Regions from separate parts of the Natranaerobius trueperi genome, predicted to be linked through region 1. Evidence: riboswitches for the same ligand, from Rfam matches in the RefSeq annotation. Region 1 holds a riboswitch; each other region holds the start of a gene.

Region 1 (4,299 bases):
CAAGGGAAGCCTGTTTTCACAGTTTTCTGCTCTCTTTGCACTATCTCACCTTCTCTCTAGTTTAAAAGACTACCATTGTTCGGTCCTTCCCGTCTCCGGTACTATGACCTCTGCTGACTTCTTACGGTTCAACCGTGCATCACTGCACGATTTGTCGCTGTGGGTTGTTGGTTAAAACCTCTTGTCGGCAACCCCCGTAAGACCTCCCCTGTTAAGAACGGTAACTTTCCTCTCATGTATCTGCCACATTTACACCGTAGAGTTCGGGTGGTAGTGGATTTTGTTTTGTTATGCACACTTATCCACCCCACATATGCCTTGTATGTGGTTTCTGTTCGTCAGACCGAGATTTTGCATTAGGCTTCCTTCAGACTCCACCTCACGATGGACGCCCTTGCCATCTGCTAACAGTTCCTACCACCAAGCCTGTAGCGGACTTTCACCGCCTAGCTACCGTTCATGTAGGGCAAACAAAGAAGGGCCCCGTTTGAACGGGACCCTCTGTGCTGTCTTATCTTTTATTCAACTTGTATTGCATAAACAGTAAGATCATAAGTACCTTTTTCATTAAATTCAACTTTAAACTCTGTTTTTTTGGTCTCTTCTAAAGTAAATCCATCTGGTCCCCAGTTACCTGTCGCTTTACCATCTTCATAATCAAATGTTTCCATTATACCCTCAAGATCTTCAACTTCATCTATTTTTATGATATCAAAATCATTCTCTTCAATATCGTCTTTCTCAACTTCGATTACATACCTTACATCATCAACCCAGTTAACATTTTCTGCAACTTCTGCTTCCACATCAAAGGTGAGTTCGTCTCCTTTATCAACATTTACAGAGTCATCTAAGGTCCATGAAAGTTGAACTGGTTCTTCGGGGAATGAAATTCTATCCTCATTTTCAAGTACATCTTCCCACTTAACTTCTATTTCTCCACCATCTATGATTAACTCTGCATCTTCTGCTAAAATCAACGTTGATTCATGCCATTCATTATTCCAGTAGTTATCATCGTCATATTCATATGTTGTCGGGAATCTAATAGGAGATGACCAGTCGTTTTCTTCTAACGCAAAAAAATCGTCGGTTGCTGTATTAGTTGCTAGCTTTTCATTCTCTCCGTATATGTTTAAATCTAATTCGTCTAGATGGCTTGAATCAAAACCATTAAAAACTACTTCATAACTATAACCATCGCTAACACCTGATAATCTTTCTAGTTCTATATCATCTTCATCAGGTAAGAAAGCTTCCGCATCACTGTCAAGGTCTACGTCAATGGTTTCTTCATAATCTTCATCATTAATTGTAACAATAACTTCACCTTCATCTGGAACTAAAAAACGTGAATCATGCCAAGTATTTTCCCAATAGCCATCTTCTTCATAATCAAAACTTCCAAATGGAGCAAAAGGTGATGATAATCCTGATTCATCGTCTAACTCTTCCCAACTATCCAATTCATTGGTAGCTAGTTTACTATCATCTCTATATAAGTTTATTTTAACATCATCGACTTCGCATATTGTTGCATTATCTAACGTGAATTCAAAGCTATATCCCTCGTAAAGGCTAGTATGAACCACTAGTCTTTCAATATTCACATCTATGTCTTCATCTACTTCTGTAACTTCAATTTCTGATTCCAAAATATTAGATATTGGGTCATCATTATTTGCCATTGCTCCTCCAGACATCATAAGTACAAACACCATCGATAAAGCTAAAACTATACTTAACCTTTTCATTTAAATATCCCTCCAATTAATTTTTTTGTTTCATTAAATTAATTGGCGGCCAGGCTACCATTCTTTTGAAAGAAAGGTCCTATGGCTTTGCGTCCCTATCTTTCGATAGGTTTGCCTTTTTCAATTTTTAAGTAAGTATTAAATACTTTGCTGTGTGTTTTTTTCTTCATCACCCCCTTGAACAAGATTTTTTATATTTAATTTTCATTGCTACCACTGTTGTTTTGTTAATAGCACCTATCAAGAGTAATGGAAAATATTAAAAACCCCCTCCAGCCCTTGCTATACAAGGACCGAAGGGGGTTAGCCTTCAGAACAATTTGTTGTGATAAAAGATATTTCCCACGGTTCGTTTTTCCCTTTGCTTTAACATCATCTTTCCCTTAAATAAGCTTATTACAATCATCTACAGTAAGTATACATAAAACTTAACAAAAACTATTCTATTACTTTATTTCTATATTATAAGATAAAACATGAGATAATATGTTAATAATTTCGTTAATTAGTTTTTGACCATTACTTTCGTTTTCAAGAATTTGTATTGAATCTTTTAGATACCAATATTTGTCTAAGTTAGATTTTACCTCTTGTAATATCTCTTTAGCAGCATACCCAGTAGAACCAATTGGAATAATTATTTTATTATATTCTTTTGCTATTTCAAACTCTTCAAAGACTCCTGCTGCATTAATTATACCAGTATCATTTTTTTTGTTTCCAAATATAAAAATAGCCACACCTGATTCATAAATCAAGTTTTTTCGATATTCTGTCCAAAGTTCCTTTAAGTCTTTATGACTAGAAGAAACTTGAGGAAAAGGTTTCAAAGTTAAATAATCATCTATTTTTTTAAATTTACTATCGTATATTTCTTCTAGTGCCCCGTTAATTATATAACTACCTACTCCAATACCAAAACCTGAAATAACCCTAAAATCTTGACTTATTAATTCTTTAGACATATTATACATAAAGTTAGTTGCATCATATTTTTCAAATATACCGTATTCTTCTGCACTTCCAGATATAAAAATGTTTTTTAGTTTTGTTTTAAATTCAATACCTCTGAGTATTTCTGTAATCTCTGAATAATCGTCTACTAGAATTGCATTTATGGAATAACGTTTTAAATCGTTACATTTTAATTCTTGCTTAATTAAGTCATATTTATAATCTTCATCATTTTTGTAATCTGTAGGTTGTACTTTTTTAAAAAAACAATAATGATCACGCCTGTTTTCACCTAACAAAATACGTATTCTACTCAGAATATAAGCGAGATTTGGATCTTCAAAGCTAAATCCTATAAATAAGAATGTCTTTGATATTAAATCTCCTTGTAAATTTGTAGAAAATAGTTGTCTATTCAAATTAAAAGTCTCATAATCATCCTTCGTTACAACAGCATTTTCTGGAGTTCTAACATCACCATGCATTTTATATATTATAGCATCTCTGTCAGAAACATTTAATGCTAAATTTTCTTGAGTTATTTTAATATCAGGTTTTCTGTTTTTATCTTCAATTGAATCCTCAATTAAAGTATCATAGTTTGTTGTCCAATACGTTTGGATAGGTAAACGGGTTAATATATCAAGATTTTCGTTAGATTTAACCTCTTTAGTAAATTCTTCTAAAATTTTTTGGTTGATTTTATTTCTGTTTTGGCCTTTTTCATTATAATGATATTGAGCTACTGCAATTAAATCTTCTTCTTTATCTATATCTAGCCCTAGGTCGTCAGCAATTTCTTTTAAAAGACTTCTCCAATCTAAATACCCCGATGGTCTAGATAGACCAGCTCCCGCAAAAATTGCTGCATTTCCATCCCTAATAGCTTTTAAAAAATCTTTTTCAAATTCTTTAATAGTTGCAACCATACCGATACCACCCTTTTGTTGTGCTAAAAGTTGTTAATAATTATTTCTGGTTTCTATTGCTTCTTCAACCCAATCTTGTAAGTTATTATAAATATAGTCGTAAACATTTTTGCTATTCTTATAAGGAGGATCGTAAGCCTTTACTAAGCTCGATAGCTTAACTGTTTTATCTTCAAATTCAACATTAAAGTCCTCAAAAGGATTTTTACCTTTTTTTGATTGATCACCTTTATAATCCTTTAGGTTGTGGATATAAATTCCAAATAGACCTTTTCCCTTTTCCCATGATTTCTTGATTTCACGTTTAATCCATTTTCTACCAGCAGTTTTTTCTCCAATTAGAACTACAGTACATGATTTTCCATACAGTTGTTCATCAATCCAATCTTCAATGGCCTGATCTCCGCTTTTCTTAATTTGTTCCCATTGGTTGTCTGAAACTGGTTTATTTCCCTCAATAACACCCATATTTCTCACCTGTGCAGCTCGCCAATTATCAGGTTTGTAATGAAAACTGTAAAACACTCTCCGTGCCATCAAAATGAACCTCCTTGTAAAGTGATGTTATCTTGGATTTTTGAATTCAAATTGCTTTTTATATTTTACTCCTTATAGCTCGTAAAATATAAGTAAGATGATACTATCTAAATCCAAGATCTTAT
Region 2 (4,299 bases), on a different contig from region 1:
TAATACTTCTTCTGGTATATTTATTTTACCGATATCATGTAAAGAGATAAGTAAGCTTAACCTTTTGAGTTCTGAATCTGAAAGATCTAACTTTTTACCAATTTTGAATGCAGCCTTTTCCATACATTGAGTATGTATTTTAGTTTCAAAGCTTTTAGATTCTAAGGTTTTTATGAGAGTCTTTAAAACTGTACTTCTAGCACTTTGACTAACAGCTAGCTTTTGTTTATACATTTTATCTTCTGCTTCTTTTAGAGTTAGTTTTAAATCTTTGCCTATATTACTCTTTGTAGCAGTACCCACTGCTAAAGAGATAGGTACATTTTTGACATAAACTTTCTTACAATTTTCAAAAATTCTTTTACAGACTTTATTCGCATCTTCCTTTGAAGTGTTAGGTAACAAGATAACAAATTCATCTCCGCCCCAGCGAGCTATAAAATCGTCTTTACGTGAAGAATCTTTCAATACTTTAGCTGCACTTTTTAACATATTATCACCAGGAAAATGGCCATAAGTATCATTTACTAGTTTAAGACCATTTAGATCGATCATTATAACACTTAATGGTAAGTGAGTTTCAGTATCAAATTTTTTCATTTTTTCTTCTAGATAAGCTCTATTATAAAGTCCTGTAAGATTATCATGAAAGCTTAAATACCGTATTTTTTCTTCAGCTTGTTTACGTTCTGTAACATCTCTTGCTATCCCTAATAAATCAGTATTTTCCTTATTTTGTCCAAGAATATTAATAGTTGAAGCATGCCACTTCCAGGTTCCGTTTTTATGTTTAATTCTGTACTCAACTTCCTCATCTAGGTTCCCGGTCTCTATTAATTTTTTTAGTTTTTTGAAAAAAGTTTCTAAATCTTCAGGATGGATAAACTCATCTGCTGTTTTACCAATTACCTCTGTTGGGTTATGTCCTAATAGTTGTTTCCAGTTAGGTGAAACATAAGTAATTACTCCTTTATCATTTACTGTAAGAACTATATCGCTTGCATTTTCTACAAAACTTTTAAATTTTCGTTCGTTAAGTTTAAGTTTTTCTTCTGACATTTTATGGGTAACAGCTAAACTAACAAGGTCAGCTGCTATTTTAAGTCGTTCTAGGTCATGGTTAGTCGGAGTATAGGGTTCGTTAAGATAAATAGCAAAGGTTCCTATTACGTCACCTTCAGATGAAAATACAGGTTCTGACCAACAAGATCTTATATCTACCTTATCTATAATTTTGTGGAAGTCAGCCCAATAAGGATGTTTTTCTATATCATCTACAATTACGCGTTTTCCCTTATATGCAGCAGTACCGCAAGATAAAGACCCGTCTTTTACTTTAATACCTTCAAGAAGTTTTCTAAAAAACCTAGGTAGATTAGGGGCTGTTTTACAGTACAGATATTCTTTTGATTCATCTAGTAGCATAACCGCTCCTATAGCCTTTCGATCTTCGTTTTCTAACCATCTTACAATAAGTTCTAAAATATTATTTAATGAATCTCTTTTAGTTAAAGCAGTTAACACTTGATTTTGACTTTGTTTTCTAATTTGCATCCATTTGCTCTCTGTTATATCACGTCCTACAGATTGAAACTCAACTAGTTCTCCATTGTGATCAAAAATAGGATAAACTAGTTTATGTTGCCAATATATCTTACCACCAGCCCCTATTTCTGGATGTTCATAAGAAACTTTTCTAGGGTTTTTAATAATATCAAAATATGCATTTCTTAATTCCTCTTTACTATCATCCGGAATAAATTCAAACCATTGTTTACCTAAAATTTCTTCTTTATCCATCCCCATTAGATCACAATGAGCTTTATTGACATATGTGATAGTAGCATCTGGTCGCCACCTGACTACTATATCTGATTGAGTATCAAGAAGAGACTTATAATGTTTATTTTCTTTTTCTAATTTTTCTTTAGCTTTTGTAAGTTCTTCAATGTTTTTATAATCTGTTATATCCCTTGAAATACCAATTATTTTAACAACTTTATTATTTTCTATGATAGGTGAAAGTTTAGTAGTAAACTTACCTTTTCCCCAAGATAAGTCTAAAGTCTTTTCATATGAAACTTCATCTTTTATCTCACAGCATTGTAAGTATTTATTTAATACATAATCAGCTTCTTGTTTATTAAAAAGTTCATAAGGTGTTTTTCCTTTTAGATCATTTAAACTAACACCTACTTTATTTTCAAACTCTTTGTTTGCTCTAAGATAACGAAAAGTCTTATTACCTTCTACACTAATAAAAAAGATAGCGTCTTGAGTATTATCAAGTATGGTTTTCATCACTTGATTATCTATAGTTTGAATGCTGTGACAAGACATTAATATTGCCTCCTTTTACCTTAAACATAAAAAAGTCCCTAATAAAGGGACTTTAGCTAAACTTACGAAAGAAAGTTCTTTCGGCAGTTTGGCAATCGTAGTGACTTAATCACCTTAGACCCATGACTTTGCGTCCTCAACTTTCGTTGAGTTTGCCCTTTATATAATAATTAAGTATTAGATTGTGAGTTAAGTTAAGAAGCTAGCCCTAGACTTAATTCGGGGCTAGGGTACTATTTATATATTATAGCAATATTTTCCTTGGGAATTAAGCCCTAATTATAAATTTTTAGTAGCGATAGTAGCTAATTTAACTAATCTTTTTCTTTAGTTTGAAATTTGAGTTTTTAGCTATTAGATCCATTCTAAAAAATAATAGACTCTCATATATTATCATAAAAAGGAAATGGCTTGTTTTATGTAGAGTTTAATATTTTATATTTTAATGATTTAGAATCTAAAGGGGAGGTATATTGTGAAAGTAGCAATTTTAACAATGTTTAATGGTCTTAGTCATACATATTCTCTTGTTAATGTTGTGGCAGAACAGTTAGAAATGCTTTTGAAAAATGGAGTAAAAACAAAAGTGATTGTTTCACAAGATTGTAATGATGATGAGCGAAAAGGTGTATATGCAGATGAAAGACTAGAATGGGTTAAAGTAACAAATAAATTTAATGGTAATAAAATTCAATGGCATGATTATTCACAACCCGACGGTCAAGTTCATGAAACTTTTTATGATGAAGTTGAAGTTATTGCTAGTGATTTAGAGGAAAAGTTATTAGATGTTGATATTTGTATAATGCATGATATTCACTATCAAGGTTGGCACTTAGTTCATAATGTTGCCATTAGAAAAGTTCAAGAAAAATTACAGAATATAAAATTTATAGCAATGACCCATTCGGTTCCTGTGAATAGACCGTCTAATCCAAAATGGCCTTTTTCTTGTCGTTATACACCAATGCCTAATACTACATATGTATATCCTACTTATTCTGGAATACCAGCTCTAGCTAAACAATTTAATGTGCCGGAAGGAAAGTGTCGTGTTGTTCACAATAGCTTAAACTTAAAATCCTTTATGAGTAAAGAAGTTAGATCAATTCATGACCAAGTAGATTTAATTAGCCCGGATATTCTTATTGTATATCCCGCTAGATTTACTACGGGAAAAAGATTTGAAAAAGTTGCTTCTTTGGCTGGTGTTATTAAAGCACAGACAGAATTAAAAGTTAAAGTGCTTTTTTGTGATTTTCCGTCAATGGATACTAACCTCGATAAATACAAGGCATATATTAAAAATATAGGTAACAGTCACGGATTAGAAAAAACTGATATTTTCTTTACAAGCGATTTGGGATATGCTGAAGGGTTTCCACGAAGCAGTGTTTTAGAATTGTTTACATTATCTAACTTATTTATTTGTCCATCTTATTCTGAATCATTTGGCTTGACTGTTATAGAGGCTTCAAGTAGAGGTAACTTTTTAGTATTAAACGAAGCAGTTCCAGCATTAGAAGAGTTAGGTAAGCAGCTAAAGGCATACTTCATGAGATGGGATGCTCGTAACTTCGGTTATGATACAAAGGAAATATATAAGCCTAGTGAACAGGCCTATTTGAAGGAACATGCATCTAGAATAGTAAACCTAATGAGAGATAATCCGGTGATCTATGCAAAAACACTTGCAAGGCAAAAATACAGCCCCCAGTGGGTATGGTATAACCAATTAGAACCTTTGTTGCATCCAAATAAATAAAGAAAGGCTCCCTTGACTAATCAAGGGAGCCAGTTAGAGATATATTAATTATATTAGAGCTAGCAAAATGCTACTATAACTGTCGACTAATTTCCAGTTACATCAACTGTAAATGACTCACCAGGAGCTAATGTTGTAGTTGGTATTGTGATTGCTCCGAGTACACTATCAGTTAGTGTAATGTTTTCAAGTGG
Region 3 (4,299 bases), on a different contig from region 1:
AAAAGGATTTCAATTAGCTAAAGCTGAAAAGTTTTCGTCTGTAACTGGTAAAGGTGTACAAGGACTTGTTGATGATAAAGAGGTTTTAGTAGGAAGTAGAAAGCTAATGACAGATGAAGGTATAGATGTGTCTATGTTAGAAGATGAAATGACTCAGCTAGAAAAAGAAGCTAAAACAGCTATGTTAGTGTCGGTATCTGGTGAATTACTAGGTATCATAGCTGTTTCTGATACATTAAAGGAAGATTCTAAAAAAGCTATAGAGGAAATAGAAAAGATGGGTCATACTACTTGTATGATTACAGGTGATAATGATCGAACAGCTGATGCTATAGCAAAAGAAGTTGGTATTAGTAGAACTGTATCTAATGTACTACCTGATGAAAAGGTAGAAGAAATTAAAAGGTTACAAAAAGAACATGGACTTGTGGCTATGGTAGGTGATGGTATTAACGACGCACCAGCTTTAAAACAAGCTGATGTAGGAATAGCTATCGGAACTGGTACAGATGTAGCTATAGAAGCTGCTGATATTACTTTGATACGAGGGGATTTAAGTGCTGTAGTATCTGGTATAAAATTATCTAGATCTACTTTTAGAAAGATTAAAGAAAACTATTTTTGGGCATGGTTTTATAACGCAGTTGCTATTCCACTAGCTTTTTTCGGACTACTTCACCCAATTATTGGTGCCGCAGCTATGGCCTTTAGTTCTATAAATGTGATACTTAATTCTATAAGGTTGAAGAAAATGGATATCTCTCCTCCAAGACCTGCTATAGAGGAAGAATAGCCAAAAGTTATATTTAAGATCATTTGAAAACCAATCAAAATAGGGTATACTAAAATAGTGGTAGCTTTGTGAACTGTTATTCATTCTGATATTAGACTCTGGAGGTGTTTTAATTGCAAAATAAGAAAAAAATGAACGAACAAGACATCATTATTAGTCATATAAAAGAATATGTAGCTAATTACAGTAAATATGATGTTAAAAACTATCCGTATATAAATGATAATTCTAATGGTTCTAACTCACCCTGGGGTGAGCCAGAAGTAGCTTTTGCAAGTGCAAAAGATGAGAAATTTCAAGATCTCAAAAAAATTGTAGGTCCTCATCATCTTCTGCCTAAAGACTTTTTAGAAGATGCTAAAACTGTTATAACTTATTTTATACCTTTTGATAAACAAATTGTGAAGAGTAATGTCAGAACACCCGAAGCTATAGAACCTTCTAATTTATGGTATCAGTTAACTAATGATACTAATAATTTAATTAATGATCTAAATGACAGCTTAATTAAAAAGATTCAAGAGCTTGGTGGCGAGGGAACTTCTTTTCCTCCATCTAGTCCGAAATTTGAAAAAGAAAACTTAACTAGTGATTGGTCAATTCGCCATGTAGCTCATATAGCTGGTCTTGGGACTTTTGGTTTAAACAATATGTTGATAACTGATAAAGGTTGTTGTGGAAGATTTGGTAGTATTGTTACAAATTTAGCTATAGAACCTAGCAATAAGGAAAACAAGCAAGTTGAAAACTGTTTATATAAATACAATGGAACATGTAAGAAATGTGTTATAAAATGTCCTAATGATTCTTTTTATTATAAAGATGACTCTTATTTTTGTGATGCAGAAAAGTGTTATAATCAGATTTTAGAAAAGAACAAAAAAGATGCCTGTGGTAAGTGTATGAGTGGAGTACCATGTTCTTTTATAAATCCGGTTAGTAACTTAAGAAAAGATTAGCAATATTTAATAGAGTAGAATGGATAGTTAGACTATTTAGAAGATGATCTCTGTAATAAACAGAGGTCATTTTTTTTGAAGAATGAAACTTAATGAAACGTGAGTTTCTCATTAAACAAAAAAAGAGCCCTTCCGGAACCCACACTAACCTTACCCTGGACCATGACAGCTCCCTTTTTACAGAGCTATATGAAATCTCCCGACCCCACATAACCCCATAAGGAACCTGCCATGAAGGTGGCTTGACCTTTGTAGATCGCAGGTGACCCTTAAAGCTAGTAATTGACCTACAGAAATTTTCCCTCTAGCCAATGATGAGCCATTAAGTGACCCAACATCTAAGTTCTCTAACTTTATTTTGACGGCACAAGTGAAGAATAGTATTTAATGATACTCCATGATTTGATAGCAAAATATAGATAGAATATTACAACAAAATAGTAAAAAACTTTCTATAAATTGACAAATTGTGACTCTAGCACTAGAGGAATTTATGTATATAACCAGAAATTATATGTGCTTAGTTTTTTTTCATTTGATAAATTCTTAAAAAGTGCAAACCTATCGTGCGATAGGAACGCAAAGTCATGAGTCTTTATATGTTATAAAGATAGTCGGGTTAAATATGGCAAATACTATAACAAAATCTATTTTTTAAATTAGAGATAACGACACGTGTTCAAGCTATTATTTTGTTTTAGAAAACAAAACTTAATATGTGTGAATTAATTCACACATATATAAATCATTTGGAGGGGATATTTATAAATATAACTTAAAGAGTACCTTATATGAATTGAAAAACAAACATTAGATAAGGAGGTCAAACATGACTATAACAATCGGTAAGAAGATAGGCTTAGCAATTTCTGTACTTTTATTGGTATCTTGCATTGCTTTAGGGGGTTTTAGTCTTTATATTAGTACTAATACAGTGGTAAGCGATGCTGAAGAATCACTTCAATATATTGCTCAAGGAAGTGCTGAAAGAGTTGAAGCAACAATTGAAAGTAGGTTAGAAGTTTTAGAAGAAATAACTCGACGTGAAGATGTTGAATCAATGGACTGGGAATTACAACAAGAAGCACTACAAGATGATGTAAAGAGAATGAATTTTTTAGATATTGGAATATTAGATACTGATGGTACGATAAGATTTGCGGAAAGTGGAGCAGAAGAATATATAGGAGATAGAGAGTATGCACAGAGGGTACTTAATGGTGAATCGCACATATCAGATGTTATGATAAGTAGGGTATCTAATGAACCTGAACTATTATATTCAGTCCCGATATATGATGGTGAAGAAATAGTTGGTGCTATAGTTGCTAGAAGAGATGGTGATGCTCTAAATGCTATAACTGATGATTTAGGGTATGGTGATGAAGGATATGCATTTGTACTAGGAGAAGATGGGACAATCTTTTCTCATCCAGATAGAGACTTTGTATTAGATCAAATTAGCATCTTTGATGAATCATATGGTGAATTAGATGGTGTAAGTAATGCCTTTCAAGAGTTAGGTATGGGTAGAAGTGGAGTTATAGACTATGAACATGAAGGTATAACTAGATATATAGGTGTTGAACCTATGTATTTAACTGGTTGGACCGTAGGGATTGGTGCAATAGAAGAGGATGTGCTTGGTGGTTTAAATGCCATGCAAACTGGAATAATAATAGCTTCTATTATTATAGTATTAATTGGTTTAGTAGTTGGATTATATATTGGACAAGTTATATCCAAACCAATAACAACAGCAACGAATTTTGCCCAAACAATGGCAACAGGGGATTTAAGCGAGAGTATACCTCAAAAATTACTCAACAAAAAAGATGAAACAGGAAAACTGGCTAAAGCTTTTGATGAAATGGGTGAAAACTTACGAGAAATGATGAAAGAAGTATCTAAAAACGCTGAAGACCTACATTCAGGTAGTGAAGAACTTTCAGCAAATGTAGAAGAAATATCATCTAAAAATCAAAGTATTAGTGCTAATACAGAACAAGTTGCTTCAGGACTTGAAGAATCAACATCTTCTGTTGAAGAAGTTAGTGCTTCTGGTGAGCAGATTCAAGATGCCATAAAAAAGCTTAATGAAAAAGCGAAAGAGGGCAATGAATCTGCAAAGGAAATTCGACAGCGGGCTAATGAAATGAAAACAAACTCTGTTCAATCTAAAGAAGAGGCAGAATCAATTTACAGTGAAAAACAAGAAGAAATTAAACAAGCTATAGAGGAAGGTAAGGTTGTAGAAGAGATTGTTGAGATGACTGAAGACATTTCTGATATAGCAGCACAAACTAATTTACTTGCGTTAAATGCTTCAATTGAAGCTGCTCGAGCAGGTGAGCATGGTCAAGGTTTTTCTGTTGTTGCAAATGAAATAAGAAAACTAGCTGAACAATCTAATCAAACTGTAGATAAAATACAGGATACAATCCAAAAAGTTCAAAATGCTTTCAGTAATATTTCTGAAACATCAAATGGTGTACTTGAGTTTATAGACGAAAGAGTAAAAGATGATTATGAAAAAATAGTTGAAAC

What was found. A riboswitch is a leader RNA that binds a small molecule or an ion and turns the genes downstream of it on or off. The one in region 1 is predicted to bind cyclic di-GMP.
Region 2: linked by a shared signal. The riboswitch ahead of CDO51_RS06170 (PAS domain S-box protein) and the one ahead of CDO51_RS08705 (hypothetical protein) in region 1 are both predicted to bind cyclic di-GMP.
Region 3: linked by a shared signal. The riboswitch ahead of CDO51_RS00060 (methyl-accepting chemotaxis protein) and the one ahead of CDO51_RS08705 (hypothetical protein) in region 1 are both predicted to bind cyclic di-GMP.

The regions. Positions count from the first base shown of each region.
Region 1 is NZ_NIQC01000019.1:452-4,750, forward strand. It holds gene CDO51_RS08700 (hypothetical protein) at 1-20, opposite strand, end outside; gene CDO51_RS08705 (hypothetical protein) at 519-1,754, opposite strand; cyclic di-GMP riboswitch class I at 1,796-1,880, opposite strand; gene CDO51_RS08710 (SIR2 family protein) at 2,201-3,637, opposite strand; gene CDO51_RS08715 (TIR domain-containing protein) at 3,671-4,174, opposite strand.
Region 2 is NZ_NIQC01000011.1:9,537-13,835, forward strand. It holds gene CDO51_RS06170 (PAS domain S-box protein) at 1-2,340, opposite strand, end outside; cyclic di-GMP riboswitch class I at 2,420-2,507, opposite strand; gene CDO51_RS06175 (glycosyltransferase) at 2,816-4,105, shown strand; gene CDO51_RS06180 (DUF7507 domain-containing protein) at 4,192-4,299, opposite strand, start outside.
Region 3 is NZ_NIQC01000001.1:16,658-20,956, reverse strand. It holds gene CDO51_RS00070 (heavy metal translocating P-type ATPase) at 1-793, shown strand, start outside; gene CDO51_RS00065 (epoxyqueuosine reductase) at 907-1,752, shown strand; cyclic di-GMP riboswitch class I at 2,297-2,379, shown strand; gene CDO51_RS00060 (methyl-accepting chemotaxis protein) at 2,582-4,299, shown strand, end outside.